3 regions of the Paenibacillus xylanexedens genome follow, and region 2 is predicted to be linked to each of the others. Evidence: riboswitches for the same ligand, from Rfam matches in the RefSeq annotation. Region 2 holds a riboswitch; each other region holds the start of a gene.
The links. Region 2 has a riboswitch for S-adenosylmethionine ahead of metA (homoserine O-acetyltransferase MetA). Riboswitches for the same ligand answer to the same signal wherever they lie in the genome.
Positions count from the first base shown of each region.

Region 1: linked by a shared signal. The riboswitch ahead of mmuP (S-methylmethionine permease) and the one ahead of metA (homoserine O-acetyltransferase MetA) in region 2 are both predicted to bind S-adenosylmethionine.
Region 3: linked by a shared signal. The riboswitch ahead of BS614_RS28445 (methionine ABC transporter ATP-binding protein) and the one ahead of metA (homoserine O-acetyltransferase MetA) in region 2 are both predicted to bind S-adenosylmethionine.

Region 1 covers NZ_CP018620.1:6,830,121-6,840,362, reverse strand. Annotated here, with positions in the region: gene BS614_RS29895 (helix-turn-helix transcriptional regulator) at 1-313, opposite strand, end outside; gene BS614_RS29890 (VOC family protein) at 401-844, shown strand; gene BS614_RS29885 (VOC family protein) at 1,074-1,598, shown strand; gene BS614_RS29880 (methyl-accepting chemotaxis protein) at 2,070-2,990, shown strand; gene BS614_RS29875 (spore germination protein) at 3,142-4,854, shown strand; gene BS614_RS29870 (spore germination protein) at 4,893-5,993, shown strand; gene BS614_RS29865 (Ger(x)C family spore germination protein) at 5,990-7,192, shown strand; SAM riboswitch class I at 7,263-7,364, shown strand; gene mmuP (S-methylmethionine permease) at 7,457-8,869, shown strand; gene mmuM (homocysteine S-methyltransferase) at 8,847-9,914, shown strand; gene BS614_RS29850 (ABC transporter permease) at 9,998-10,242, opposite strand, start outside.
Region 2 covers NZ_CP018620.1:2,867,251-2,877,492, forward strand. Annotated here, with positions in the region: gene BS614_RS12870 (5'-3' exonuclease) at 1-596, shown strand, start outside; gene BS614_RS12875 (phosphodiester glycosidase family protein) at 602-1,708, shown strand; gene BS614_RS12880 (MOSC domain-containing protein) at 1,739-2,425, shown strand; gene BS614_RS12885 (ROK family protein) at 2,498-3,376, shown strand; gene BS614_RS12890 (HRDC domain-containing protein) at 3,553-4,554, shown strand; gene corA (magnesium/cobalt transporter CorA) at 4,626-5,561, opposite strand; SAM riboswitch class I at 6,013-6,136, shown strand; gene metA (homoserine O-acetyltransferase MetA) at 6,372-7,289, shown strand; gene BS614_RS12905 (PLP-dependent transferase) at 7,314-8,501, shown strand; gene BS614_RS12910 (trans-sulfuration enzyme family protein) at 8,498-9,670, shown strand; gene mqnC (cyclic dehypoxanthinyl futalosine synthase) at 9,912-10,242, shown strand, end outside.
Region 3 covers NZ_CP018620.1:6,520,740-6,530,981, reverse strand. Annotated here, with positions in the region: gene BS614_RS28450 (Cthe_2314 family HEPN domain-containing protein) at 1-502, shown strand, start outside; SAM riboswitch class I at 632-773, shown strand; gene BS614_RS28445 (methionine ABC transporter ATP-binding protein) at 900-1,934, shown strand; gene BS614_RS28440 (methionine ABC transporter permease) at 1,935-2,594, shown strand; gene BS614_RS28435 (MetQ/NlpA family ABC transporter substrate-binding protein) at 2,670-3,509, shown strand; gene BS614_RS28430 (DUF2167 domain-containing protein) at 3,633-4,631, opposite strand; gene BS614_RS28425 (SDR family oxidoreductase) at 4,805-5,584, shown strand; gene BS614_RS28420 (NifU family protein) at 5,723-5,968, opposite strand; gene BS614_RS28415 (YuzB family protein) at 6,047-6,301, shown strand; gene BS614_RS28410 (NAD(P)/FAD-dependent oxidoreductase) at 6,298-7,359, opposite strand; gene mqnE (aminofutalosine synthase MqnE) at 7,594-8,700, opposite strand; gene BS614_RS28400 (HesB/IscA family protein) at 9,331-9,687, shown strand; gene BS614_RS28395 (chromo domain-containing protein) at 9,907-10,137, shown strand.

The DNA of each region.
Region 1 (10,242 bases), 3.1 Mb from region 2:
CATGAATGGTCCGGAAAGAGACTTGAAAGGGTAAGCTGGAGAAGCTGCGGAGAGCCTGCAACGCAAAATAAAGGGCATGAAGCTCCCCCGTATTAAACGAAATGGGAGGCAGCTGCATCTGTTGCAGCAGTCGATATCCGCCGTAGCGTCCATATTCGACATAGATGGGCGCACCTAACTCTTCCAATGAAGCGATATCTCTTAACGCGGTTCGTTTGGAGATCTGGAACTCCTGCATAAGATCTTGCAGGGTGAACTGTTGTTTTTGATTAATAAAGCGCAGCATCTGGTTCATACGTTCTGATTTTTTCATATCAAACCCTCTTAATGGTGCCATGGATTGGCACCTTTCGTTGTTATAGTGATAAGTGTAATCCAATAGGAACAAGGAGGCAATATAATGAATTTTGAAGTGATACCATTTTTGTCGATGAACGGGGATGCGGCGGCAGCCATTGCTTTTTATGAGGAGTTTCTGGGCGCCAAGGTGATATTCAAGAAAAGTTATAAAGAGATGAAGGAAATGAACCCGGGTTTTGAGTACCCTGCCGGTCAAGATGAGTATATTACACATTCGGTGCTGGAGATCGGGGTTAACAAGGTCATGATTGCGGAAGAAGCAATGGACACGGAGAGAGCATGGCAGCTGGGGAACAGCACGTCACTATGTATTCAATCCAAGGATAAAAATACAATCGATCAACTGTATCATTCTTTGATGCAACATGAGGGCGTGAAGATACTGGTACCGTATGAACAAAATGAATTCAGCCCAGGATACGGTATTGTAAGGGACCCATTTGGCATTGCGATTCAGCTGTGTGTCACTGTGCACGATTTTTAAAATGAGTTCAGTCCCCGGTTTTGCACTTGGTATGTAAGCCTGTAACTAACTTAGAAACATCAAAAAAAGAAGAGCCATGGATATCATGCGCTCTTCTTTTTTCGGTTTCTATACACAGGTCGTTCGAGCAACCGATGGTTATAGCGGACCTCTTTTCGTGTAAATCATATAGGTACGGATGTCGCTGTGTACAAGCAAGTTCAATGGATAAAAGGAAAGAAGGGATAATATGATTACGAGAGGACTCGACCACATTGGAATAACTGTACCGAATATGGAGCAGGCGACACTATTTCTACAACAGGCGTTTGGAGCTGAGCTTGCCTATGACCATATAACGCCGGATGATCCCCCACAGGAAGGACCTGAGGCAGAGCGTAAATTAGGACTGCGTTCAGGAGCAAAGGTTATTCATATTCGGATGTTATCGCTCGGGGAGAGCGCCAGTATAGAGTTATTTCAGTACGTAAATACAGCGCAATCAGAACCAGTTAGGGCATCGGATTACGGATTGCAGCATATGTCGTTGTATGTGGACGATATGCAAGAAGCTGCACGACACTTCGAAGAAGCGGGCGGGGTGTTGCTAACAGAGCCTGGGGCGTTAAACGGTCATATTGAAGGCGGAGAAGGAAATCAGTTTGTGTATGGAAGGGCACCTTGGGGGATGCTGATCGAGCTGATCTCCTATCCTGCGGGCATTCAGTATCCGAATCATAGTGAAACGAAGCGCTGGACACCACGAAAAAAATAAAAAGATGAGACTGGATAAGAAACAGGACGATGCATGACAAATCGTTCTGTTTTTCTTGTATATAGGGGTTAAACGGTTACTAAAAAACAGAAATTATGTTACAAATACGTTACAAATACAGAAGTGTATACCTCTTTGCCTTATGTTACGATACGTACTAGTAGATACAGAGATATTTTACGGATAAGATAAGTTATAACGTCTCTTTTCTGGACGATGAACATGTTCCGAAAGTATGTTGATGGAAGCCTTTTATCCAGGATATTGAAGAAACATTGAAACGAAGGAACAACTATATATTTTGACTGAAAAGGGTTGCAATAAAAATAAATAACAACAGGTGATCCAAAATGCTGCAAATCGGGTATCAATAGTAGAGTCATTTAGAACCTGATGGATACATATGTTGTTATGATCGTTTTTTGCTAGTTAAAGGCTGTCTATTATGGAATGAACTGTGGGGGTTATCAAGTGTCTATATTAGATATGGAAAAGAAAGATGTTGTCACCGATGCAATGGTCATCAAGGCGATGGAGAAAAGTCTTGCTATCATTCGATTCGATCTGGATCGCCGGGTAACCTACGTGAATGAAGTCTTTGCCCAGACGATGGGATATACGGTAGATGAGATGTACGGCATGAAGCATCAGCAACTGTGCTTCGGTCAATTTGCAAATACTCCGGAATATGATGCTTTTTGGAATAGCATATTTAATGGTGTCAGCTTCCAGGACAAGGTTGAACGCAAGGATGCAAAGGGGAATTCCGTATGGCTTGAGGCGACATATATGCCGGTGTACGATGAGACGAATCAGAAGATACTGGGTGTCTCCAAAATCGCCACCAACATTACCAACCGTCAGAACAACATTTCGGTCGTAGTGAACGAGCTGAAAACGATGTCCCATGAACTGAATGGGCAGGCAGATGTAGGCATTGAACGGAGCCAGGAGTTGATGTCAAGTATTTCCTTTATCTCTGAGGTGTCGACTTCTAACCGTGCAACGTTGACTCATTTGCAGGAACAGGCCGGATCGATTCAGGGCGTGGTACGAACGATACGCGAGATTTCGTCTCAGACGCAACTGCTCGCGTTGAATGCTGCCATTGAGGCTGCACATGCAGGAGAATACGGACGAGGATTTGATATCGTGGCCAAGGAAGTTAAGAAACTATCCGCAATGGTAGAGAGTTCGATTAATGAGATTCGTGATAGCGTGACTGGAATAACGAAGGAGATTGGTAATATCACAGGAGGTACCAAAAAAGTAGAAGAATATGTGGAGCAGAGCCAGAAGCAGATTGAGATTGCATTGAATGATTTTACAGCAATTGCTGCTTCAGCCCACTTGTTGGATGCCAAAGCGGAGCATGTGACCAGAATCGTATAATTATAGAGCGAATAGTGGTTCCTAATACAGGAACCGCTTTTTTTTTTGCTGTTCTGTACACAAAAAAACGGGAATTATTGTGATCAAACGGGGACACAATACTTGGGAATACCTGCAGCTATGTCATGCAGAGAAATGTTGGGGTGGGAACATGTGGTCAACAATTGTATCCTACGTGCCGGAATGGCCCATATGGATTCAGGCATTCTTGGTCTTCATCATTCCAATTGGTATTACCTTGAGCATACGCTGGATCAATGCTGCCATTAAGCGTGGAAGCTTCTCTCGTTCGAAGCCATCGTCCGTATCCTCGAAGGATATCTCGCCAGCAGCCAAAGGGCAGGGTGAAGGGACCGAAACAGGCCAATATGCCAATATTAAATTAACCGAGAAGTACAGCATAAATCTGACGAGTGTGAAAGAAAGCTTTGGACTCAATGCAGACGTGCATATTCGGGAATTTATTATTAGAGGAACGAATACACGGGCTGCGGTCATTTATACCGAAGGCCTGGTAGATCAGGACTTAGTTGATGATCACTTGATTACACCGTTGATGTTAGAAGGTGTTCCTCTACTTAAGCAGGAAGGTTTCCTTCATCCGGACAATGCACACTTACTGTCGGCATATCTGCAAGATCAATTACTTCCTGTCAGTTTGGTTGAGGAGACGAAGTCTCTTCAAGAGCTCGCAGTTGGTGTGCTTTTCGGGAAAAATGCACTATTGGTTGATGGCTTGCCAGGTGCTTTATTAATTGGAGCCCATAATATCAAAACACGAGGTATAAATGAACCTTTATCCGAGGGGTTGCTTCGCGGACCACGTATTGGTTTTACAGAGCAATTAAGCGATAATACAGGCATTTTGCGTCGTTATGGAAGTGATCAGAGCCTGTTTATTAAGAAGTATGAAGTGGGTTCACGGATCAAAAAAGATTTGGCGATAGCCTATATTCAGGATATTGCCGATCCAAATCTCGTGGTTGAAGTATGCAAGCGAATTGAAGAGATGGATATGGATTCGATGCTGGAATCAGGTTATGTGGAACAACTCATCGAAGACAGTACGCTGAGTCCTTTTCAACAGGTACTGAATACGGAAAGACCTGACCGGGTGATGGGTGCCCTTCTGGAAGGCCGAGTGGCAATTTTGTTGGATGGAACGCCATTTGTATTAATTGTACCGGTTACCTTTAGCATGTTGCTTCAGTCTCCCGAGGACTATTATGAACGCTGGATTCCCGGAACATTTTTGCGAGTGCTGCGTTTTATGGCCGCGATGCTGGCATTGCTTGCTCCTGCGCTCTATATTTCGTTTATATCGTTCCATCCGGGTCTTATTCCAACCAAGCTGGTATTGACGATTATTGAAACGCGGACAGGAGTGCCTTTTCCTTCAATCATTGAAGTACTGATCATGGAACTTTCGATTGAGATTCTGAGGGAGGCAGGGATACGGCTGCCTAAACCAATTGCGCCAGCGATGGGTATCGTAGGAGGTCTGATTATCGGCCAAGCAGCAGTGCAGGCGGGAATTATAAGCCAATTCTTGGTTATTGTCGTTGCGGTTACGGCCATTTCTTCCTTTACGATTCCCGTCTATAGTGCAGGGTTAACGCTGCGGATTCTGCGATTTGCTGCCATGTTTAGTGCAGCTATACTTGGACTATATGGTGTTGTAATGTTCTTCCTGCTTGTGTGTACACATCTGGCACGACTCTCAAGCTTTGGCGTACCATATGTAGCTCCAGCCGTTCCTTATCACATGAATGAATGGAAGGATTTCGTTATTCGTGCTCCGTTAAATATGATGAGAATGCGTCCCAAGATGACTAATCCGATAGATGATGATCGAAAAAAATAGTGGAATTCCATCTACTGAAGGTCTGGAGGTGAACTAAAGTGAATGGCTCCCAAGGAAAGCTAACCACGACACAGGCCGTTGTAATTATTGTCAATTACATGCTTGGTGCCGGGATATTGACGTTGCCTCGAACGATCAGCAAGGCTGTAGGAACACCAGATGTCTGGATTTCCATTATGCTGTCTGGGCTGATTATTACAGGTATCGGAATAATTATGGTTACCCTGTGTCGCAGATTTCCGGGGAAAACCGTGTTCCAGTTCACCCGTGAAATTACGGGGAACTGGATTGCCTACATACTGGGATTTGCTATGATTATGTATTTCACGGTCATTGCAGCTTTTGAAGTAAGAGTCATGGCTGATGTGACAGGAATGTATCTACTCGAACGCACCCCCACCTGGGCAATTGTGATGGTCTTCATGTGGATCGGTATATATATGATCTCGGGTGGGCTTGGTGTCATTGTACGCGTGTTCGAGATTATTCTACCGATTACGATCATTATATTTGTCATCGAAATTCTACTTAGTAATCAGCTATTTGAGATTGGGAATCTAAGACCTGTGCTTGGGGATGGGTTTATGCCCGTTTTCAAAGGACTGAAGCCCTCACTACTGTCATACACGGGATATGAGGTGATGTTAATCATGACTGCCTATATGAAAAATCCGAAGAAGAGTAATAAGGCAATGAGCTGGGGGATATTCATATCCACCACTATCTACTTGATCACGGTTGTAATGGTCATAGGCAGTTTATCCCTTGATGGGATCAAAACGCGCACCTGGCCAACGCTGGATTTGGTAAGAAGCTTTGAGATACAAGGTTTAATATTCGAAAGATTCGAATCCTTATTGCTGGTCATCTGGATTATGCAAATTTTCTCGACTACAGCGATCACACACTACTGCGCTTCGGTGGGCATTCGTGATTTGTTTCGTACCAAAAAAATCAAGGGCATTATGTATGGTCTGCTTCCGTTCATTTATGTGACAGCCATGATGCCCAAAACGGTGGATGATACCTTTGCACTCGGGGATATGCTCGGCAATGTATCTGTGATTCTATTCGCCATTTTACCTCTGGTCCTACTGTTGTTAAGTCTGATTCGCAAAAAAGGAGGCAAGCATGCATGATGCCATTCCGTATGCTATTACGTGTAGCTTCTGTCTTGTGCATTCTGTTGACGCTGTCTGGATGCTGGAGCAGTCGGGAAATAGAGGATCTAAGTCTCTATGTCGGTCTTGGAATTGATGTCGGTAAAGAGACTGAATTCGAGAAAGACATCGCTGCTCAGGGAGGAACATACCCAAAGAAGAACTATGTGACCGCTACTGTGCAGATTGCTCCAGGATTTTCCGATAGTAAAACGAGTCAACAATCTGGTTCACCTTCTTCTGGCAAAACATCCTATTCCAATGAACAGCTTACCGGGGATTCCTTGCTGCAAATATTCCGTCAGTTTGCGCTAAGAAGAGATAAGCCTCTTATCGGACATCATCTGAAAGTTATCGTTGTCTCCAAGGATATTGCCAAAAAATATGGTTTAGACCAATTGCTTGATTTTGTACTACGGGATAATGATATTCGACCGAACTGCCTGGTGCTGATCAGTCATCATCGTGCATTAGATGTGTTGACTTCACAGGACCCGTCTCGGATTCCGGCATTTTATCTCACAGGAATTACGAACAATTCGTATTTGTCCAACAAAATATTGGATCCTGTATTACTGTCTAAGTTAGATGCTCAAATGCAGTCCGGTTCCAGCTTTCTGCTTCAAAATGTGTTGAACTCCCATGGAGAGGACAAGTTCTCTGGAGGCAGCATCTTTGATGGAAAAACAACCAAATTCATCGGAGAACTTAGTCAAACAGATCTTGAAGGTTTGTCATGGCTCAATTCCAAAAAAAAAGGAGGTGTCTTAAAAACACATAACAAGGAAGGATTCACCGTGGTATATGAAATCAAGAAGAAAAAAGTGAAAATTATTCCCAAGGTTGTTGGCAATGATATTTCATTCCATGTAAAGACCGAATCCGAAGGCTGGTTGATGGAAGATTGGCGTGCTCCCGAAGAAGAAGAAAAAGGGGCATACCTTAGAGAGTTGGAAAAAGATTTTGCTGAACTGGCCGAACAACAGATTCGCCAGGTGTTATACAAGCTGCAGCATACCTATAAAGTAGATGTTGCGGATTTTCGGGATAGCTTGCGTATCAAAGAACCTAAAACATGGAAAAAAGTCAAAGACGATTGGGATAAAATTTTTAGCACCGTGCCGATCACGTATGAGGTAAAGACCACCATCACCAATCCGGGGTCTTCCACCGAATAGCGAGGTGAGCCATTAATTTTTTAAGTGTTGACACATTCATGATAGATCGCTATATTAGTAAAAAATCATTTTCTTATCCAGAGAGGTGGAGGGACTGGCCCTTAGAAACCTCAGCAACAGATCTGAAGGATACTGTGCTAATTCCAGCGGGTGAAAGCCTGATAGATAGGAGCGTTTGTTTTTATTTGTCAGTAACGGCGCACTCTTTAGGCAGAGTGGGTCTTTTTTGTTTTTTCTGGATGAAGAAGTAGGGGAGCAGCAGGTATGGAGAACAACAACGACAAAGGGCATTTTCAGCGGAAAATGCAGGCACGGCATGTGGTCATGCTCTCTCTCGGAGGAGTCATTGGAACGGGATTATTCCTCAGCTCAGGTTACACCATTCAGCAGGCGGGACCACTGGGAACCATTCTGTCCTATCTGATCGGAGCCATCGTTGTATATCTGGTGATGCTCTGTCTTGGTGAACTGTCTATACATATGCCAGAGACGGGAGCATTTCATAGTTATGCAGCCAAATATATCGGACCAGCAACAGGCTACACGGTGGCTTGGTTATACTGGTTAACCTGGACTGTTGCGCTTGGCTCTGAATTCACAGCCGCCGGATTGCTGATGCAGCGCTGGTTCCCATCGGTGAACGTATGGATATGGAGCGCGATTTTTGCACTGATGATCTTTCTGTTCAACGCTCTAACGGTGAAATTATTTGCGGAATCCGAGTTCTGGTTCTCATCTGTAAAAGTAGTGACTATCGTAATTTTCATTATTATCGGTGGCGCAGCCATGTTTGGGTTCATTCCCATGGCGGATTCTGAACCGGCTCCATTTCTATCAAATATTACCGCATCCGGGTGGTTCCCTCATGGGGCTACAGCGATATTGATGACCATGCTTGCTGTAAACTTTGCCTTCTCAGGCACCGAGTTAATCGGCATTGCCGCCGGTGAGACGGAGAACCCTGAAAAGACGATACCAAAGGCTATTCATACAACGCTGTGGCGTTTGGTTATTTTCTTCATCGGAACGATTATTATCTTGTCAGCCTTGCTGCCCATGTCGGATGCCAGTGTACTGGAAAGTCCGTTTGTAGCGGTAATGGAGCGGGTGGGTGTACCCTATGCAGCAGACATTATGAACTTTGTTATTCTGACGGCGATTCTCTCTGCTGCCAATTCAGGCCTGTATGCATCTTCACGGATGCTCTGGTCTCTGGCTGACAAAAGAACGATCTCTCCGTGGTTTGCCAAATTGACCAAAAGCGGGGTACCACTGAATGCACTTCTGATTAGTATGGTGGGTGGTGCGTTGGCATTGCTGTCCAGTATTATTGCGCCAGGTACGGTGTATATTACGCTGGTTTCCATTTCAGGTCTCGCTGTCGTTGCGGTATGGATGAGCATCAGCGCTTCCCAATACATGTTCCGCAGACAATATATCCGGGAAGGACATGCGGTCAAAGATCTGGTCTACCGCACACCACTGTATCCGGTGGTACCAATTGTTTCATTTATATTATGCCTGGCTTCATGCATAGGTATTGCCTTTGACCCGACACAGCGAATTGCGCTGTATTGTGGGGTTCCATTTATCGCAGTATGTTACGCTGCTTATTATCTGACAGAACGTGTGAATAAGAAAAGAGGACAAGTACATGACGCAAGCACAACAGACTAACCCCATAGAACAGATCCTTCGTGAACATCCGGTCATGATTCTGGATGGAGCGTTGGCTACGGAACTCGAACAGCATGGATGTGATCTCGATGATCCACTATGGTCTGCTCGTGTGTTGCTTGAGAATCCGGATGTTATTGTTCAGGTCCATGCAGATTATTTTCGAGCAGGAGCCGATTGTGCGATTACATCCAGTTATCAGGCGACGGTGGATGGTTTCCGCAAGAGAGGGATTGGTGAACAGGAAGCACTAGAGCTGATCCGCAAGACGGTTGAACTGGCTGCACAGGCGAGAGATGACGTGTGGGCAGAAGTGCAGAGTGATTTAGTGGGAAGAGAAAGCTCGACAGGTCAGCTTGTAGAAGCTCCTTCGGTACGTTCCGAAACTGAGGAGAATGAGGAGCATATAACAAATCGTAGAGTGGATCGGAAAGCAGACAGTCTTCGTCCACGTCCAATTATTGCCGGGTCCGTTGGACCGTACGGCGCCTATCTGGCGGATGGTTCAGAGTATGTGGGACATTATGGCGTGTCGGATGAGACGCTGGCCGCATTTCACCGTCCGCGTATGGCGGCGTTGATTGAAGCGGGTGCAGATATTCTGGCGTTTGAGACAATTCCTTCCTTGCAGGAAGCACAGGTGCTGATTGATTTACTGAAGGAGTTTCCTCATGCGTATGCCTGGTTATCTTTTTCTTTAAAAGATGGGACAAGCATCAGCGAAGGCACACCGCTTGAAGTATGTGCACAGACGTTTGGCTCCGAGCCGCAGATTGCGGCAATTGGCCTGAACTGTGCTCCGATGGAAGTGGTGACGGAAGCCGTAGGTATTCTGAGTCGTGCCAGCGACAAACCTGTCATTGTGTATCCGAACTCGGGAGAAGTATATGATGCAGTGACGAAGACGTGGAGTGGACAGGGTACTTGTGGCAGTATGAGTGATGCTTCGGAGCAGTGGGTTGCTGCGGGCGCGAAAATTATTGGCGGCTGTTGCCGAACAACGCCACATCAGATTGGTGCACTTGCGAAGAAGTGGCGGAAATAGTTCATATCATGATAATAAGCCCTTCCACATCCTATAGAGGTATGGAAGGGCTTGTTTTATTGTGTTAAGGCATTCTGATTACATTATTCGATAACCAGCATACGTGGCGATGCTTCCCGAATGATTCTCGAAGAGAACCACGAGCCAAGACTGGCTGCAATGATGCTTAGACAGGTGAACAGTACCATTCCACCCCAATGCAGGATCAGTGGAAGTTGTACGATACCATAACCGGAAAGGACCATTTCGAGTAGAAGAGGCAGCAGATATACGCCGACGAAAATACCCAGTATGGCTCCCACGGAGGATAGTATGAACATTCCCATGG
Region 2 (10,242 bases):
GTGAAGTGATGGATAGCCTGGGTATTCCGAATATAGGTGCACAAGGATTCGAAGCCGACGATTGTATCGGGACGCTTGCGAAGTATTATACCGAAGAGACAGATATGAATGTTATGGTACTGACGGGTGACCACGACATGTTGCAACTGATCAATGACCGCACAAGTATCATTATTATGAAAAAAGGCCATGGCAACTACATGGTGTATAATCCTGAAACGCTCATGGCAGAGAAACAACTGACACCTCGTCAAGTGATTGACATGAAGGGTCTGATGGGAGATGCCAGCGACAATTATCCCGGAGTACGGGGAATTGGTGAGAAAACAGCGTTGAAGCTTGTACAGGAATACGGATCCATTGAAGGGATTTTGAGTAACATGGATAAACTGACCCCTTCGGTGCGTAACAAGATTGAGAATGATCTGGATATGCTTCATCTGTCCCGCAAACTGGCAGAGATTCATTGTGCTGTTCCGGTTGCCTGTGCGCTGGATATCTGTGAATTGCGTCTTGATCCGGATATGGTGATGGACAAGTTTGAACAACTTGAGATGAAGAGCCTTGGCTCTTGGATGGGAGTGGCAATAGGGTGAGCAACATGAAGAACGTACGAACAGGGAAAAAGTGGTGGACAGGGGCTATGGCCCTCGTCCTGGCCTTGCCCGTAATTCTTTCGGGAGCAGTAAGTGCACCACAGACAGTGGATGCCAAAGCAGCAATTAGCACCAAAGTACAGAAAGTAAAAGCAGCAGGACGTAATTTTACCGTACAGACCGTTTCGATTCCAAAGGGAACACCGGTTACCGTGGGACTCGCGAAGAAGCAAGTTGGCCAGACGGCAACATTGCCATCGATTGTGAAAGCCTATGGTGCACAAGCAGCCATTAACGGAGCATTTTTTGAAGCATATAACGGAGCACCAGATCCATACGGTATGTTAATAGCAAATGGTAAGGTCATACATATTGGAAGATACGGAACATCCATCGGATTTAAGGAAGACGGCTCGGCGATCATGGATTCACTTCAGGTGAGTTTGACAGGTAAAGTAACGGATACAAAAGGTAAATCACGGAGTTGGTATGCAACCTTTATTAATCGAACACCTTCAGCGAACGCAAGCATTACGATGCTGTATACGCCTGAACGAGGTGCCACAGTTGGGTTCAAAGGTGGCACTGCGGTTGTCATGGAGAAAGGTATTGTGACCAAAAAAGTGCCCAATACAAATGTAGCGATTCCTAAGAATGGCTCGGTACTGGTCTTCACAGGTAACCAGAAGTCTTCTTCGGATCGTTTCACCGTTGGTTCGACCGTAGAAATGAATTATAAGTATACGAACGCAGCAGGCAAAGAGATTCCTTGGCAAGATGTAGTGACTGCTGTGGGAGCAGGACCCCGTCTGGTGAAAGACGGCAAGGTAGCTGTCAATCCGACGAGCGAAGGTTTCAAGGATGCCAAGATTCTTAATGCTTCCGGAGCCAGAAGTGGTATTGCGATCATGGCAGACGGTTCTGTTATGCTGGCTACCGTTTCCGGAGCAACAATCAAGGAGTGGGCAGCGGTGATGCAGAAGCTTGGTGCCAAACAGGCCATGAATCTGGATGGTGGTGCATCCTCAGGCATGTATGCCGGGGGCAAAATGCTGACTTCTCCAGGTCGGATTTTGAGTAATACGCTTGTATTTGGCGGCTCTGTGCGTTAAAAGAAAGTGATTATGGGAGGTATGACGCAAATGACACTCACATCTGATCGAAAGCCAGGGGAGGGCAATACAGCTGTTCTGGCCATTAATGTAGGACTGCCGCAGCCGCTCCCTGGGCAGAAGCGTGAAGTGCTGAGCGGCATTGTGAAACATCCTGTATCCGACGCGGTTTTCCTGTCATTCACTGGAATGACAGGGGACGCGCAGGCGGATCTGGTGCATCATGGCGGCCCTGACAAAGCCGTTTGTGTATACGATTACAGTCGTTATCCGGCGCTGGAACAACTGATGGATCGCAAGCTGGATTGGGGAGCTTGTGGAGAAAATCTGACGGTTGAAGGCTGTGCCGAAGAAGACGTACGGATTGGTGATGTGTACGAGTTGGGCGAAGCCACAGTGCAGGTCAGTCAGCCCAGACAACCTTGCTTCAAGCTGGGTGCGAGGTATGATTATAAGGAGCTGCCTGTTTATTTTCAGGAGAGTGGATATACCGGCTTTTACTTTCGTGTACTGCAAGAAGGTGAGGTAAGGCCTTCATCGATATTTCGACGGATCAGCACCGATCCAGCCTCAATGACGGTTCTTGAAGCCAATCGAATCATGCATCAGGGGAAAGAAAATGTCGATGGTATTCAGGCGTTGCTGGCCATTCCTGCGCTGTCAGACAGCTGGAGGCAAACGTTAATGAAACGATTGTCCAAGCTGGAGAACAAGTAGCAGGGTAATTATCGTGTCATCAAGTAAAGCAATTCGAATTCCTTTTTAAACTAACTTGGGAGTGTGACTAACATGACGATCTTAGGCGCAATTGAAGCAGGCGGAACCAAATTTGTATGTGGTATTGGCACAGAAAACGGAGAAGTTCTGGAACGCGTAAGTTTTCCAACAACAACACCGGAAGAGACCATGGCTCAAGTGATTTCGTTTTTTGAAGGCAAAGGCATTGAAGCTCTGGGTGTAGGTTCATTTGGTCCGATTGATCCGATTGAAGGAAGCCCAACATATGGTTATATCACAACAACACCAAAACCACATTGGGGACAGTATAACGTGATTGGCAAGCTCAAGGAGCATTTTGATGTACCGATGACATTTGATACGGATGTGAATGGTGCGGCACTTGGAGAAGCAACCTGGGGCGCTGCACAAGGTCTTGAGAGCTGTCTGTATATCACTGTGGGTACAGGTATTGGTGCAGGTGCTGTGGTTGGCGGTAAAATGGTCCATGGATTGTCACATCCAGAGATGGGACATATCATTGTACGCAGACATCCAGAGGATACATACGAGGGTTTCTGTCCGTATCATGGTGACTGCCTTGAAGGCCTTGCAGCTGGCCCAGCCATTAACAAACGTTGGGAGCAACCGGCTTATGAACTGCCTGCAGATCATAAAGCTTGGGAGATCGAAGCACATTACCTGGCACATGCACTGATGAATTATGTTCTCATTCTCTCTCCGCAGAAAATCGTCATGGGTGGCGGAGTAATGAAGCAGGAGCACCTGTTCCCGATGGTTCGTAGCAAACTGCAGGAGTTGCTGGCTGGATACGTTCAGCATCCGGCGCTTCAATCCGACATTGACCAGTATGTTGTTTCACCAGGACTTGGCGACAATGCAGGGCTGTGTGGTTCGCTGGCGCTTGCCAAATTGGCATTGAATAAGTAGATTATAAAGGGATTGACGAATTTTACCATTGTGGTATGATATGGGCAACAGCATAGTACGGTTAATGAGGAAGCACCTCTCTTGCATGGATTTTGCAGGAGGGGTGTTTTTTTGTGCTGCCTATAGGTAGTATCTCTAACTCGTATAAGCTGAATATTCAAAGGGAGGGAACGAAAATGGAAGTCATTTTCATGAACAGATTGTCCAGAATGTCAGATCAGAATGCAGAGTATGCACAGTTATGGATTGGGGAAGAGGAAGATAGTTGGCAGCTGGGATGGAGTCGCTACGAGGAAGGAGAGCGTGAGGATAGCATCTGGTATGAAGGGACTTCTTGGGAGGAGCTGCTTCATATTTACCGTCATCAGCTTGCCATACAGATGAGTGAGGGGTACCGACCGCAGTTGCAGGGATTATTTCATGAGAATGATGATCTGAAATCACGCAGTTATGGTGGACAGCGACTCCATTGTTACAGTGAGTTGTACGGCAATGAGCAATTATATACGGATCTGTGCACATGGCGCAGGAAGAGAGCTGTGTCTGACCGGAAGGCACCGTATTTTATTGCAACGAATCGTCTGCTGCGTTTGATCAGTGCCTTTGTTCCGCAATCGCTGGATGAACTGATGCAACTGCCGGGCGTAGGAGAGAGCAAAGCGACTGAGTATGGTACGGAATGGATGGAGATTACAAACGGGCTGGAGCGTTCAACGACATTCCCGCTGGACTGGGTATACACGGCGCTGAAGGAAGAAGAGTATGAGAGTTGGTTATACAAGCAGAGAGAGCAGAAGTACAAGCAGGAACTTGATAAGTTCACCACGCGTAAGCAGGTGCTTGAAGGCATGAAGGAAGGGTATACGTTAGAGGAGATTGTTAATCGATCCGGATTATCCCGACGCGAGTTGGTTGAGCTGTTAGAGGCACTGGATCAAGAAGGTTATGACACCGATTGTCTTCTTGATGTGGAGCTGGCAGTGATGCCAGAGAACGAACAAGAGGCCGTATGGAGTGCGTATGAGGAGCTGGGAGATACGTTCCTGAAGCCAGTATTACATAAGGTGTATGGAGGAGAGAAACCCGATGGAGGAAGTCTGGAGCAGGTCTATGAAAGACTGCGCATGATTCGAATCCGCTTCCGTCGGCACGCAGAGACAGAGAAGAATGTTGGTTAATGATCAGAAATGAAAAAAAGACGAGGCGTTTCTCCCGGAGAAGCGCTTCGTCTTTGTTATTTCGTAAGAGTTCATACCCAGTCTTTCTTGCGGAAAATGAAGAACATGCTCAGGCCCAGGGTAACCATCAGGCCAATCACAACAAAATAGCTGTATTTCCAGTTAAGCTCTGGCATATTCGTAAAGTTCATGCCGTATATACCGGTAATGACCGTCAGCGGCATGAAGACCGTGGTAATGGCGGTAAATACACGCATGATCTCATTCGCCCGGTTCGCAATACTGGATTGGTAGGCTTCTCGCAAGTTGCCCATCAGGTCGCGATAAGTCTCAAAGGTTTCAGATATTTTTACAGCATTCTCATAGATGTCACTGAAATACTTTTGCAGTTGATCATCGATGAGACGCAGATCTTTTTTGTTCAGGGTGTTAATGACCTCTTTCTGAGGTCCGAGCACTTTCTTCAGCCACAGAATCTCACTGCGCAGCCCAATGATTTCATTCAGATGTGACTTTTTGGTGTGCATCAGAATGTCTTCCTCAAGCTTCTCGATCCGTGCTTCAATTCGGTCACCTACGGTGAAATAATTATCAACAATCAAGTCAACCAGCAAATACAGCAGACGATCCGGTGTACTGATTTCCTGTTCCCACAGGATGGGTTTCAGTGTGCGCAATTCGCTGATCTTGTGCTTTGTAACACTAATAATGAAATGTCTGCCAAGGAATAAGTTGACCGCACGTAGAAATATCTCTTCATCATCAAAACGGATGCTATTAATCACAATAAAATAATGGTTCTCATAAATTTCAATCTTCGGACGTTGTTCTTCGTCACTAAGACAGTCTTCCACAGCCAGATCATGCATCAAGAACAGCGGCTGAAGTACCGCCAAATCGTCTACGTCTGCATCAATCCAGTAAAATCCTTCCGCTGGTGGAGTCAGCGCCTGCTGAATGTCGTCCACCGGAATAAATACACCGTTGTTTACCAACCGTATTTTCATCGTTAATCTACTCCTTCTGCACCCGCCAACTTGGCGGATATTATCATTATGGGCGCAAAAAGAACAAATCAGCCGGTCGGCAGCGGAGCCTGGAGATCAGGGCTGCGTTCACTATATAATCAAACGGAAGTCACGTCCCGCTGCCGGCATGCTGATGTCAATTCTCTATGCAGTTTGTCGGAATTCGGCTGCCAGTCAGGCCTCGGGTCGCCATCCATTTAATATGTCACCTCTCACATAAGGGTTTATAACACCTTGTTTAGTATACCGCTGGTACAAGGTGCTTTCAAGCGCAAAAATGTGTCTATTTCGCGCCCTGAGGCAGTGTATGACAACAGATGATGAACGGTTCCGATCTGGGAAGCAGACATCGAACTGCAACTTGACGTGAGGGCATTAATGTAATAAAGTAGACGGTGAACCATATTAAATTACAATCTAATACAGCGAAATCTTATCAAGAGTAGGTGGAGGGACTGGCCCGATGAAACCCGGCAACCGGCGGTATACCGCACGGTGCTAATTCTTGCAGCGACTAAGTGTCAAGTGGCACTGTTGTAACTGAGAGATGAGAGAGGCGCATATCTTTTTTACATATGACCTTTCTCGAAATCCGAGGAAGGTCTTTGTCATATGCCCCGACTTCTCAGCAGTGATTTTCGCTAAGGAACTTGAGGTTGTTTGTAACGTTGGATGAAAGAGCAATTCAATGTTTTTACAAGCTCAAGGCAGTCTATAACTGTATTGATGTGAAGACATCAGGCCAGGGTTGCTGCATCTATTTATGCACAAGGAGGAGTTAGACTTACCATGCCAATCAAAATACCTGATACTCTACCAGCAAAAGAAGTACTTGAAGGAGAGAATATCTTCGTCATGGATGAAACTTCTGCATATCAGCAGGATATTCGTCCACTCCGTATCGCTATATTAAACCTGATGCCCACTAAGGAAACGACCGAAACACAATTGCTTCGTCTGGTGGGAAACACGCCTATTCAGGTGGATGTCGTTCTCGTACATCCCAAATCCCATACGTCGAAGAATACGTCTCAGGAGTATTTGGATCTGTTCTATAAAACCTTCGATGAGATTGAGCACCGCCGTTTCGATGGAATGATTATTACGGGTGCCCCGGTGGAACAGATGGATTTCGAAGACGTGAACTATTGGAATGAAATCCAGGAGATCTTCGAATGGACCAAAACCAATGTGACTTCAACCCTCCACATATGTTGGGCTTCCCAGGCAGGTTTATACCATCATTTTGACGTACCCAAGGTTGCACTTGATGAAAAGTGTTTTGGCGTTTTCCCACATACCATTAATAAACCTCATGTTCCGTTGTTGCGTGGATTTGATGAAGTATTCAACGTTCCACATTCCCGTCATACGGAAGTGAGACGCGAAGATATTGAAAAGAATGAGAATTTAGAGATTTTGGCTGAATCCGAGGAAGCGGGGATCTTCCTGGTTGCTACCAAAGACGGCAAACAGATTTTTGCCACAGGACATGCCGAGTATGACCCATTCTCATTAAAGTGGGAGTATGACCGGGATGCAGCCAAAGGGTTGGATATCGCATTGCCTAGACATTATTATCCGAATGACGACCCTTCCCGTGTGCCGCCGGCTACTTGGCGCGCTCATGCCAACTTATTATTCTCTAACTGGCTCAATTACTATGTGTATCAAGAAACACCTTACGATATTGGCCCGCAAATCTAATCGAGATTACAGGAGGATGCAGCAATGGAAGACAACAACAAGTTGAAAATCGAAAGCCGCTTAGCACAAATTGGATCCATCAATGAACCGGTAACAGGCGCCATTAACTTTCCGATCTATCAATCCACTGCGTTTCGCCACCCGAAGCTTGGGCAAAGCACGGGGTTTGATTATATTCGTACGACTAATCCAACCCGTAAAGTGTTGGAAGAAGCCGCTGCAGCGCTGGAGTCCGGTGATGCAGGGTTTGCCTGTAGCTCGGGAATGGCCGCGCTGCAAACGATTTTTGCCATGTTTGGTCAAGGGGATCATCTGATTGTATCGCTGGATCTGTATGGTGGAACCTATCGTCTACTGGAACGTATTCTGTCCCGTTTCGGCGTAACGGCAAGTTATGTGGACACGAATGACATTGCAGCACTGGAGAAGGTTCGTCAGCCGAATACAAAAGCTGTATTTATTGAGACACCAACCAATCCACTGATGATGATCACCGATGTGGAAGCCGTTGCTTCCTGGGCGAAAAGTTACAACCTGTTGACCATTGTTGACAACACGTTGTTGACTCCATTTTTCCAACGTCCGATTGAACTGGGTGCCGATATCATCATTCATAGCGCTACCAAATATCTGGGCGGACACAATGATGTGCTCGCCGGACTAATTATTACCAAAGGTGAGGCATTATCTGCTGAGATGGCGTTCCTGCATAATTCCATTGGAGCGGTATTATCTCCAAGTGACTCCTACCAGTTGATGAAAGGTATGAAAACGCTGGCTCTTCGCATGGAGCGTCATGAGCACAATGCACTTACTATTGCCAAATACTTGCTTGAGCACCCAGCGGTGGTTGAAGTGTATCATCCAGGTCTATCCGATCATCCGGGGTATGAGATACAGAACAAACAATCCACGGGTAACACAGGTATCTTCTCTTTCAAAGTGAAGGATGCACGTTATGTTGAACCGTTGCTGCGTCATATCCAACTCATTGCTTTTGCCGAAAGTCTCGGCGGAGTTGAATCACTTATGACTTATCCCGCAGTACAGACTCATGCGGATATTCCGCTTGAAATTCGTGAAGCCGTAGGTGTGGATGATCGTCTGCTCCGGTTCTCCGTAGGCATCGAACATGCAGATGATCTGATTGCAGATCTCGGCAATGCTCTGACAGCTGCACAACAGGAAGTGGAAGGAGGCGTGCACTCATGAGTGAGTCCAACAACAAGCCCAATTCCGAGTTGAAATTTGAAACCAAGTTGCTCCATTTTGGCGATGAGATTGACAAAACGACTGGAGCCTCCAGTGTACCGATCTACCAAGCATCAACATTCCATCATTTTGATATCTTCAATCCGCCTCAACATGATTACAGTCGTTCCGGTAATCCGACACGTCAGGCTCTGGAAGATTACATTACATTGCTGGAGGGCGGCGCACGAGGCTTTGCCTATTCTTCGGGGATGGCTGCGATCTCAAGCGTGTTCATGATGTTCTCTGCAGGGGATCACATGATTGTAACGGAAGACGTATATGGAGGTACGTATCGTTTGCTTACTTCCATATTAAGCCGTATGCAGATCGAGACAACCTTTGTAGACATGACCAATATAGATGAAGTAAAAGCGGCACTCAAGCCAAACACCAAGGCAGTTTATATGGAAACACCGTCCAACCCTACACTGCGAATTACGGATATCGCTGCCGTAACTGACTGGTCGAAGGAACATGACCTGATCACGATTCTGGATAACACCTTTATGACTCCGTACTATCAGCGTCCAATTGAGCTTGGTGTGGACATCGTCGTACATAGTGCTACGAAGTTTCTTGGAGGTCACAGTGATGTACTGGCAGGGTTAGCGGTTGCTCGCACGGAATCACTTGGCGTACAACTGAAACAGTTGCAAAATGGACTTGGAACTGTACTCGGGGCACAAGAATCCTGGCTTCTGATGCGCGGGATGAAAACCTTGGGGGCTCGCATGGCTCATAGTGAACGGAGCACAGCTAAACTGGCGGCATGGCTTAATGAGCGCAGTGATATTACCGCTGTCTTTTATCCTGGACTGGAGGAACATCCGGGCCGTGAGGCACATGAGCGCCAATCCACAGGATATGGAGCTGTCGTTTCATTTGACGTCGGTTCAGGTGATCGTGCAAAAGCAGTTCTTAACCGGGTGAAGCTACCTATTGTTGCTGTAAGCTTAGGAGCTGTGGAGAGTATTTTGTCCTACCCAGCGATGATGTCTCATGCGGCAATGCCGGCTGAGGTTCGCCGTGACCGTGGCATTACAGATGGGTTGCTGCGCTTCTCTGTAGGTCTGGAAGATATCGAAGATCTGATTGTAGATTTGGAGCAAGCACTTCAGGAATCCTAGCAAAAGTGGATGCCCAAATCCGCCGATGCGTGTCACTTAATCTCGAATAAATTCCATTCCATATGTAAACATTTTTACTTATTTTTAAAGCACCTGTACATAAGGTGCTTTTTTTCACATGTAACCTGTGTTACGATATGTGGAGTACAGAAATACGATGTTGCCACCAGAACTTGCTTCTCTTGAACAAGTTGGGACGGATCGTTATATAATTTCTCTTCATGAGGGAGGCTTTTTTACGATGAGTACGGTAGACCGTATCTTAGATAAAGCCCTTCGGGGCGAACGTTTGGACTTGGAAGACACGATTCAGTTATTTGAATCCAATGAAGTGGACAAAATCGGGGCAGCTGCTAATGTCATTATGAAACGCATGCATCCTGAACCATACAGAACATTTGTAATTGGGCGTAACGTCAACTACACAAACGTGTGTGATGTGTACTGCCGTTTTTGTGCTTTCTACCGCAGACCTGGTTCGGATGAAGGTTATGTGCTTCCAGACGAAGTTATTTTCCAGAAGATTCAGGAAACGGAAGATGTGAATGGTACCGAGATTTTGATGCAAGGTG
Region 3 (10,242 bases), 3.4 Mb from region 2:
TCGCAAAAAGGTCGTTGCAGGTTCAACGGATGATATGACGCCGACTGAAAAAGCCGAGTATGCACGGTATGTGTATTTCTACAAAGATGGCTTTATCCGCTGCTTTGCCATTCTGGATAAAGTGGGCACGGTATTAAATGAAATATTCCAGTTGAATACTTCAAATACCAAAGCGCATTTTTCTTATTTTACTGTGTTAAGGCAGTTTGACTATGCGAGGGAACATCATGATCTTGCGTTGCAATTAATACAGATCAAGGACTCTTATCGTGAGCCGATGAGCAAGCTGCGCAAACGACGTAATATGGAAATTCACTACATGAACTCAGAAATGCACGATGACCTGTGGCAGTTACACCAGACCTTGCAAGGTAAAGTGAAATTGGAGGATCTGAATCAGCATGTGCAGGAAATGCGTCAGGGCATCGATATGGTCTGTGAAACGTTAACAGCCTCTTATAGTTATATCAACAAAATATGGAAAAGAAATAATTCCCTTTGACAAATCGGAATACTTGGAATATACTGAGTTTCAATCGAATGTTACATGGATATAACTGATAATTCGGAAGTTACGTTCACATTATAAAGCATAAACTACATGAACTTATAAAATCCTACAACAACATATTTCTTATCGAGAGCGGCGGAGGGACAGGCCCGATGAAGCCCGGCAACCGATTTGTAATGACATGATACATGTATCATTCGTTATAGATGTTAGGTGCTAATTCCTACAAAATGGTGCAAGACACGATTTTGGCAGATGAGAAGGTATATTCTTTCACGTGAAGAGCCCTCTTTGTATCTGCAAAGGGCTCTTTTTTTGTACTTTAAGGGGAGTTTTCCTTTAGATCGGGTAAAGATACATGTAGGTGGTTGGAAAGGGGCAAGTGCGATTGATTGAATTAAAAGGTTTAACGAAAACGTACGGCAAAGGGAAAAAATCTACAACAGCGTTATCCGAGCTGAATTTGAGCATCCAAAAGGGTGAAATCTACGGAGTGATTGGCCATTCCGGAGCGGGCAAAAGCACATTGATTCGCTGCATTAATTTGCTGGAACGGCCTACGGAGGGTGAGGTATGGGTTGACGGAATCAACCTGACTGAACTGAGCAAAACCGAATTGCAGCAACAGAGACGCAAGATCGGGATGATTTTTCAACACTTTAATCTGTTATCTTCGGCAACGGTATATGACAATGTAGCTTTTCCACTAAAGCTTGTGAATACACCCAAGGAAGCCATTGATCGCAAAGTGAAGGAAATGCTCGCACTGGTTGGTCTGGAGCACCATAGCAGCAAATATCCGGCTCAATTATCGGGTGGACAGAAACAACGTGTAGGGATTGCGAGAGCACTTGCAAGTGACCCGAATGTACTTCTCTGTGATGAGGCTACTTCGGCACTTGATCCGCAGACGACAAATTCAATCCTGAAGTTATTACTCGACATTAATGAAAAGTACAACCTTACGATTGTGCTGATCACACATGAAATGCATGTCATTCAGAATATTTGTGACAAGGTGGCTGTCATTCATCAAGGCGGCATTGTGGAACAGGGACCTGTAACAGACGTGTTCCTGAAGCCGCTGCATGCGATTACGCGGGACTTCATGATGCGTGACCATGAAGCTGGACTTGCTCTGGAAGAGACCGCTCTGGCAAATGCAGGCGTTGAATTGCAGGCAGGTGCTGCTTCCAAACTTGTGAAGATATCCTTTCTGGGTAACAAAACGTATGAAGCGATTTTGTCTAGAACGGTACGTAAGACAGGAGTGGATTTTGCCATCCTGCAAGGTACAATCTCTACGATCAAACAGGTTCCTTATGGGCAGCTGACCGTTCGGTTCGAGGGTGATTCAAATGCGATTGATCGGACGATATCAGAATTAACCGCTGAGGGACTTGATGTGGAGGTGCTTCGTTAGATGGATTTTTCAACAGTTCGCTGGGAAGAGGTTGGTAAAGCCTCCATTGAGACACTGCAAATTTTGGGTGTATCAGGCTTGTTCACCGTAATTTTTGGTTTACCGCTCGGAGTGCTGCTGTTCATGACAGCCCGATCTGCTTCGATCAAGTCACGGACGGTGTACATTATATTGTCCTTGATTGTGAATATTTTGCGCTCAGTCCCATTTATCATATTGATTGTTGCTCTTATACCGTTCACTCGTTCACTCGTCGGTACTGCTACAGGTGTGTTAGGTGTTATACCACCTTTAGTTATTTCAGCAGCTCCTTACTTTGCTCGATTGGTGGAGACGACGTTGCGAGAAGTTGATCGGGGTGTCATTGAAGCGGCACAGTCGATGGGTGCATCGACCGGACAAATTGTAAGACGGGTATTACTGCCTGAAGCGTTACCTGGTTTGGTTGCTGGTATTACCATTACCATCGTTACGCTTGTCTCTTACACGGCGATGGCGGGCATGGTTGGTGGTGGAGGTCTAGGAACGCTGGCAATCAACTATGGGTATTATCGTTATCAAAATGAAATCATGATTATATCCGTAGTATCGATGATCATTCTTGTGCAAATTCTCCAGATGGCTGGAGATCGCTTGGTTACATTTTTCACCAGGAAATAACACATAGATAACATGATGGTTATGCAATAATGCGGACGCCACATGACAAAAATGATTAGAGAAGGGGTTTTACACATGAAAAAATGGTCTTTTGCTCTACTTAGTCTTATGTTGATTGCGGTTCTCGCAGCTTGCGGAAACAACAAGGACGCCGATAGCGGCGCAGACAATTCAGCAGGTGCACCTCGTACAGTTGAATTGAAAGTTGGAGCTTCACCTACACCACATGCAGAGATTCTGGAAAGCATCAAGCCTGAACTGGAAGCACAAGGTATTCGTTTGCAAGTCGTTACGTTCAATGACTATGTACAACCCAATCAGCAACTTGCTGATAAAAAATTGGATGCGAACTTTTTCCAGCACCAGCCTTATCTGGACACAGAGAATAAAGAACGTGGATTCAACCTCGTTTCTGTAACACCTGTTCATGTTGAACCTTTTGGTGGATACTCCAAAAAGATTAAGTCTTTGGATGAATTGGCAGACGGCGCAAAAGTAGCAATTCCAAATGACCCATCCAATGGTGGACGTGCACTGTTGTTGCTCGCGAAGGAAGGTATCATTACGCTGAAAGACAACACAAATATTACATCTACGATTCAAGATATCACAGCCAATCCGAAGAACCTGGATATCATCGAGTTGGATGCAGCCATGATGCCACGTCAATTGGATGAAGCGGATCTGGTATTCATCAACGCTAACTATGCGCTCGAAGCGAACCTGAATCCGGCGAATGATGCTTTGCTGATCGAAGATCTGCAAGGTAACCCATACGCAAACATCCTCGTTTCCCGTGAGGACAACAAGGATGCAGATGCAATCCAAAAACTGGCTGCTGCTCTGCACTCCGAAGAAGTAAAAACATTCATCAAAGAACGTTATAAAGGTGCAGTTGAACCTGCAACTGAATAATTCACGATATGTATGATATGATGTGAAGCTATTAAGAATAAGCCGTATATCTCTTCTGAAGAGATATACGGCTTATTTTATGTTTCCTAATCTGCGCTGACGTGGCGATCAATAAGGGAAGGGTTAGGGCTTATCTTGTTTCTCCGCGTTGGATGGATGCCCAGATTGGCGGTAGTAGGGTAATTCATTCTGATCAGCATACTGCTGCTCATCTGCTTCTTGCAGGTACGTCCTCTCGGAGGGAGAAAGTTTTTCTTCTTCTCCATTTGAGCTTTTGATTTTGTATCTGATCCAACCGATTAGCCCAAGGACGATAACCAGGATCAAGGCCCATCCTTTTTTGAGCAGAAGAAGAGCACTGAATTTCTGGGAAGCCGTGTATCCGATCCCGCCCATCAGAAGACTGTTGAGCCCTATGGTGGATGTTTTGTCAGTCGAAGCATTGTACTCCTCGTAGGTATATCCTGCATTGATGCTAAGTTGATTAAGGACGGTTTCCTCGAATGCCTGGCGGCTCTGTTGAAAGTTGGCCGTATCTGTAACCAGAATGGCTGTGATGTACCCTTCGCGTGTCAGGAGTTTTACATTGTAATTGACCATGGCTTGCTGATCAGCATTCTTAAAACCAAGGGAGTAAACCAACTGATGTTTGGTACTGTCATATGCCGGTTCGATTTCCCACCCCGTTATGTACGTTCTATATTCAGGATCAAGTTCTCTGTTATCTTCTTCTGTGCCTCGGATATAACTGCTTAACAGTTCTTCGGCACTCAAATTTTGATCGTCATCGTGGATGTGACCTGTCTTCACGTACTCGAACACAACATACCACGAGCCGAATTCGCTATTGCTGGTTAGGCTTCCGATTTCATTCCCGTTAGGCTTCCCATCACTGTTAAGTATCGAGCGTTGGGTATTGGGCTTATCCAGATAGGAATGGCTTTCAGGGACTTCCAGGGTGGCCTTACCGTCCAGAGAGACAGATGCTGGTCCAGTAATCCAATCGTACTCATCAGGCGCTTGCTCATTCTCACTTGCCGCTGATACCTGTAAGGCACTAGAGATTGTGAATAAACTCAACATTAAAAGTGTAAGAAATGATATCCATCTTTTGTTCTTCATATTCATGTAGAGGTCCTTTCAGGTTATATCCTCGACAGTACCATAGGTGTTTGATTTCGATCAAGATATATTTGGAATTAAAGGTGGATAATCCCTTGTGAATAAGCGAGTTGTAGGAGGACGATAAATCTTTTATACTGGATAGTGACTGCTCTTTGAAGAGGGGGATGAACGTGAAGGGAAAGATTGCCCTCATAACGGGAAGTGCCAAAGGTCTTGGTAAAATGACGGCCCTCAGTCTGGCAGATCAAGGGTGCCATATTGCCCTGAACTATGTACACAGCAGAACAGAAGCTGAGGCTTTAAAGGCTCAGATTATAGCCAAGGGTGTGCGGTGCATTGCCATCCAGGCTGATATATCCAAGGTGGAAGATATCTCTTCATTGGTTGAGCAGGTGGAAGGTAACTTGGGCAGCATTGATATTTTGGTGAATAACGCAGGTCCATTTGTCCGTGAACGACGATTATTTGCGGATTATTCTGAAGCTGAGGTCCAGATGCTTGTGCAAGGAAATCTGCTGGGACCGATGTTGCTGGATCAGCGTGTATTGCCAGAGATGAGACGCAAGCAATGGGGACGCATTATCCATTTTGGCTTCAGTCATGCTGGAGAAGCGAGATCCTGGCCTCATCGCGCCGTATATGCGGCTGCCAAGGTAGGTCTGGTTTCGTTCACAAAGACACTTGCTGTGGAGGAAGCTCCTTATGGAATTACGGTTAACATGGTATGTCCAGGTGACATTCGTGGTGCGAACAAAGAGAAAACGATTGATGAAATGGCAGGCATCACCGACGAGGAAACGCCAAGAGGGCGCCCAGGCAGCGGTGAAGATATTGCACGAGTGATTACGTATCTGTGCCTTGATCATTCCGATTTTATAACAGGTAACATTATGGATGTATCTGGAGGACTTGATCCGATTCGTCCGACCATACAGCGTGAGGATACTTAAAAGGTGAATTGAAGGATTGTACGTGGAAACGGGTCAAGATGACTGTGAACATGGACTCTCTGCATATGCACACAAAAAAAGAGCCCTCCGCTTCATGCGAAGCGAAAGGCTCTTGAGGTTTATTTCGTGAAGGATTGATTAGAATACTTGTACGACTTCTTGTACACCCTCAACTTCTTCGAGAAGGGCACGTTCAATCCCGGCTTTTAAGGTAATGGTGGAGCTTGGGCAACTGCCGCAGGCACCGACCAGTTTCAGCTTAATAATGCCGTCTTCCACGTCGACCAGTTCCACGTCACCGCCATCGCGCTGCAGAAACGGACGAAGTTTGTCAAGCACATCAATTACTTCATCATACATGGTGCTTTGTGCGTTTTCGCTCATTTTTTTCAACTCCTTTCCCCTATATTATATTACAAATGGCCACAAATTAAAATGGTCAAACAAAGCAGGTGAACCTATATGAGACCGATTATTGAATTTTGTGCCAATAATATGCATTTTGGCACAGATGAAGTCATGGATCAACTGGAAGAAAATCCAGACTATGATGTGATTGAATACGGCTGCCTCACCAACTGCGGCCAATGTTCTATGACTCCTTTTGCACTGGTGAATGGTGAAGTTGTCATCACGGACAAAGTGGAAGATCTATATAACGCCATTCTGGCCAAAGTTGCCGAAGCCGATGTCTGGGACGAGCTCGATCTCGACTAACCGAGATGACGCTTGGACATCCAGAGCACACCACTTTTCAAAATACGAGGTACACGTCCCATCATGGACGTTTTGCCCATCAGCCCAAACCCAGACTTCTTGCCGAGTGCACCCAGTGTGCCACGAAGCTTGAGTGGATGTGGATTGGGCTTTTCGCCTTTCCAGAGGGCATGCTGAATATGGGCGATCTGCTCACCCTGTACTTCCGCAGCTTGACCGCTAGGTGCATAAGGTACACTGGCACAGTCACCAACGACATACACATCGGTATATTCCGGGATTTGGTAGTATTCATTCAAGACGACACGTCCTTGAGGGTCTTTGGTTACGTCCAGATCCTGTACCACTTTTACTGGTTGAATGCCTGCAGTCCATACGACAGCATCCGTTAGAATCTGTTCATCCCGGTTATAGATAGCATTAGGTTCAACGCGTGAAATGGCGATATGTCCGCGTGTCTCAACTTGATGTTCGTTGAACCATTCATGCACATACACGGATAGACGTTGCGGGAAGGCTGATAATACACGTTCACCACGATCCAAAATGCTGATGTTCAGATCTGGTCTGCTCTCACGAAGTTCGGCTGCTATCTCGACACCACTTAATCCGCCGCCTACGATATGCACATTGCCATAGGCTTTGACTTCATTAAGCCGCAGGTAGGTCTCGCGTGTTTTGCTAAAGCTCTGAATGGTACAGCTGTAGTCTTCGGCGCCTGGCGTGTTGTGGAAACGGTCTGTACAACCAAGTCCAATGACAAGTTTGTCGTACACGAGCGGGTCTTGGCCTTCAAATTCAATCTGACGCTGTTCCAGGTCAATCGAAGTAACTTCTCCATAACGGTAAGTGACTTTATCGCTCACTGGAAATTGGATACGCAGGTCATAATCAGATACGGTTCCTGCTGCGAGTGCGTAATATTCTGTCTTTAATCCCTGAAAGGGGCTGCGGTCTACCAAAATAATTTGTGTATCGGATGGAATTTTACCCTCCAGAAGTTCCTTGATGATGGTGAGGCCGCCATAGCCGCCTCCAAGAATGACGAAATTTTTCATGACTCGGCTTCCTTTCTGCATCAGTCCCACTGAAATGGGGCTGTAAACTGTGGAGCAGCTATGCAATAACATAGCTGCTCCTTTTGTTATGATTTGAATAATTGAAAAGTAGACATTGAAAATTGAAGATATTATTCAGCAGTTTGCACCACTCGAATTCAAACGTCTCCCTATAATGAAAGCTGCGTTCTGGAGTGGTGCTGGTGCAATATTGGTTGTGGATGGAATTATATCCTATTCGTACACTTGAATTTCATTGTAGAACGTATCACGTTCTACCGGAATACGTCCTGCACCCTTAATGAGCCATATGAGCTCTTTACGTGTAAGGCCTTCAGGTGTGAGTGCACCTGCCGCATGACTAATCCGTTCGCGAACGATTGTACCGTGTGCATCCGAAGCACCAAATCCAAGAGCAACTTGAGCCAGCTGTGGACCGATGTTAATGAAGTATGCTTTGATATGGTCGATGTTATCCAGCATCAGACGGCTGATCGCAATTGTTTTGAGATCTTCATAAGCCGAGTTACGACGCATAATGCTTGCGTTTTTACTTTTTGGCTGCATGGAAAGTGGGATAAAGACCATGAATCCGTTGGTCTCGTCTTGCAATTCACGGATCTGCACCATATGGTTGACGCGGTCCTCATAGGATTCAATTGATCCATACAGCATCGTTGTATGGGTACGCATGCCCAGGTTATGAGCAGTACGGTGCACCTCAAGATAACGATCGACGTTCGCTTTGTCTACACGCATTTTTTTGCGATATTCATCCGACAGAATCTCAGCGCCGCCACCAGTCAATGTTTTCAAACCTGCTTTTTGCAGCTCTTGCAGAACTTCCTTAATACTGAGTCCGCTGATGCGAGTGAAGAAATCAATCTCGGCTGCTGTGTAAGCTTTCAGTGTAACATCCGGATATTTCTCGTTTAAAGCACGCAGGGAATCGACATAATATTGAAAAGGAACATGGTTGTTATGTCCGCCTACGATATGGAACTCACGTACGCCTGGATGAATATGCTGTTCCACATAATCGATCATTTCCTGACCGGATAATGTATAGGAGCCTTCTTCACCCTGGTCTTTACGGAAATTACAAAAAGCGCAGTGGGCTTCGCATACGTTCGTAAAATAAAGACTCATGTTTTCGATGAAGTATACTTTCTTACCATTTTTCCGCAAGTTGGCCTCATTGGCCAGCTGGCCCAAAGTTAGCAGATCATCTGTTTCATACAGATATACGCCGTCTTCTACGTTCAGCCTTACGCCGTTCTGCACTTTCTCAACGATTTCAGCCATTCTTTTGTCTGTGAACGGTGTTACCAATGTAGACATACTGTTTCCTCCTGTTCTTAACCGGATTTGAGTTGTGTGTAGGATCTGTATACAGAACTACATAGCAAAGATGCGGTCAACTGCCGCCTTCTTATATGGACTAACTCTTATTTACCCGGTGCAGCGTGTGCTGCGTACGTAAAGCTAATTTTTTCATTAAAGTGAGTCTTGTGACTCTATATGCATTGGGGACTGCGGACAGTCTCGAAATGTGAAAAAAATTACAACTCTATATATGATCGTCACCTGAATTAGTCATGACAAAATATCGACATTTCAGTGCGACCACCTATTCATTATAAACCTCGTGTCGCGGGGGTTCAATACACTGGGAAGAAAAAGGAGTTCAGGGGGAACGCGGAAAGAGGCAAACATGACTTGAGACCCTTGACGGGGTGGAGTATAATTTAAAGAAGAGTTAATGAAAGGTAGTTCAAAAAGTCCGCTTTTGATTACGAAGGATGCCTAGCGGCATCTCAGCGTCGAATATGGGATTCAGCCGAAATGTCCGTTGCTCACGTAGTTTTGCCTACGCTCCGCTACTCCATTTCTATCTTCATCCCATCTTCTTGGTACTGAAAAGCGCCCTTTTTGAACATGATTTTATATGAAAAAGGAGAGTGACCTGGCATGATTAACATCAGCGAAACGGCTGCTGACAGATTGAAAGAGATGCTTGCACAGCAAGAGACACCCGGTATGTTCCTGCGTCTTGGCGTAGCACCGGGCGGTTGCACCGGATTTTCGTACGCCATGGGCTTTGACGATAAAGAGTCCGATGAGGACCTGTATATGGATATTCAGAACATGAAGGTTGTAGTCGAGAAGGAAAACCTGAAGTATCTGGATGGTCTCGAAATTGATTTTGAAGAGTCCGGTATGACGGGTGGGTTCACCATCCATAATCCTAACGCGGTAGCGACTTGTGGCTGTGGATCTTCTTTCCGTACGAAGGAAGATGCGGGTGTGCCTGATAAGGATTGTTAATCTGACGCGGGTTTGAGCGCATTCGATAACGGATGACGGACGCAAGCCTGTAACGGTAGCCTTAACGGTGCAGATTGTGAATTGCGCAGGTATTTCGGTAGGTTAACAACCCCGGACGATGAACGTTATCAATCCTTGAAATGGCATTTCAGGGTTGTGAATCACGGCCTCTATGGCGTATTAGTCTCGTACTAATTACGCTATGGAGGTCTTTTTGTTATGGCATTAAAGAAACGAGAAAGACGTGCTCCGGTCGGCGCGCGTGATGTAAAGTTGTTTCCGGAGCTGACATTAGAGCAAGCACTGGATTTTGTAACCAACGCGAAGAAAGTGGAGGGTTTACGCGAAAGCACCCTTAAGGATTACACGAAACATTACGGTTACTTCGTGAAATGGCTTGAGGAGTTTCATCCGGATATCACGCTAATTAAGCTCATACAGAAAACATGATGAAAGTTTTTATTGAGGAAGAAATCCTAAAAGTGTTGGATGGGGATGGCACCTCCGTTGCTCAGCAGATTGAATTGACTTCCCGCCTTGGGGCTACAGATGCAG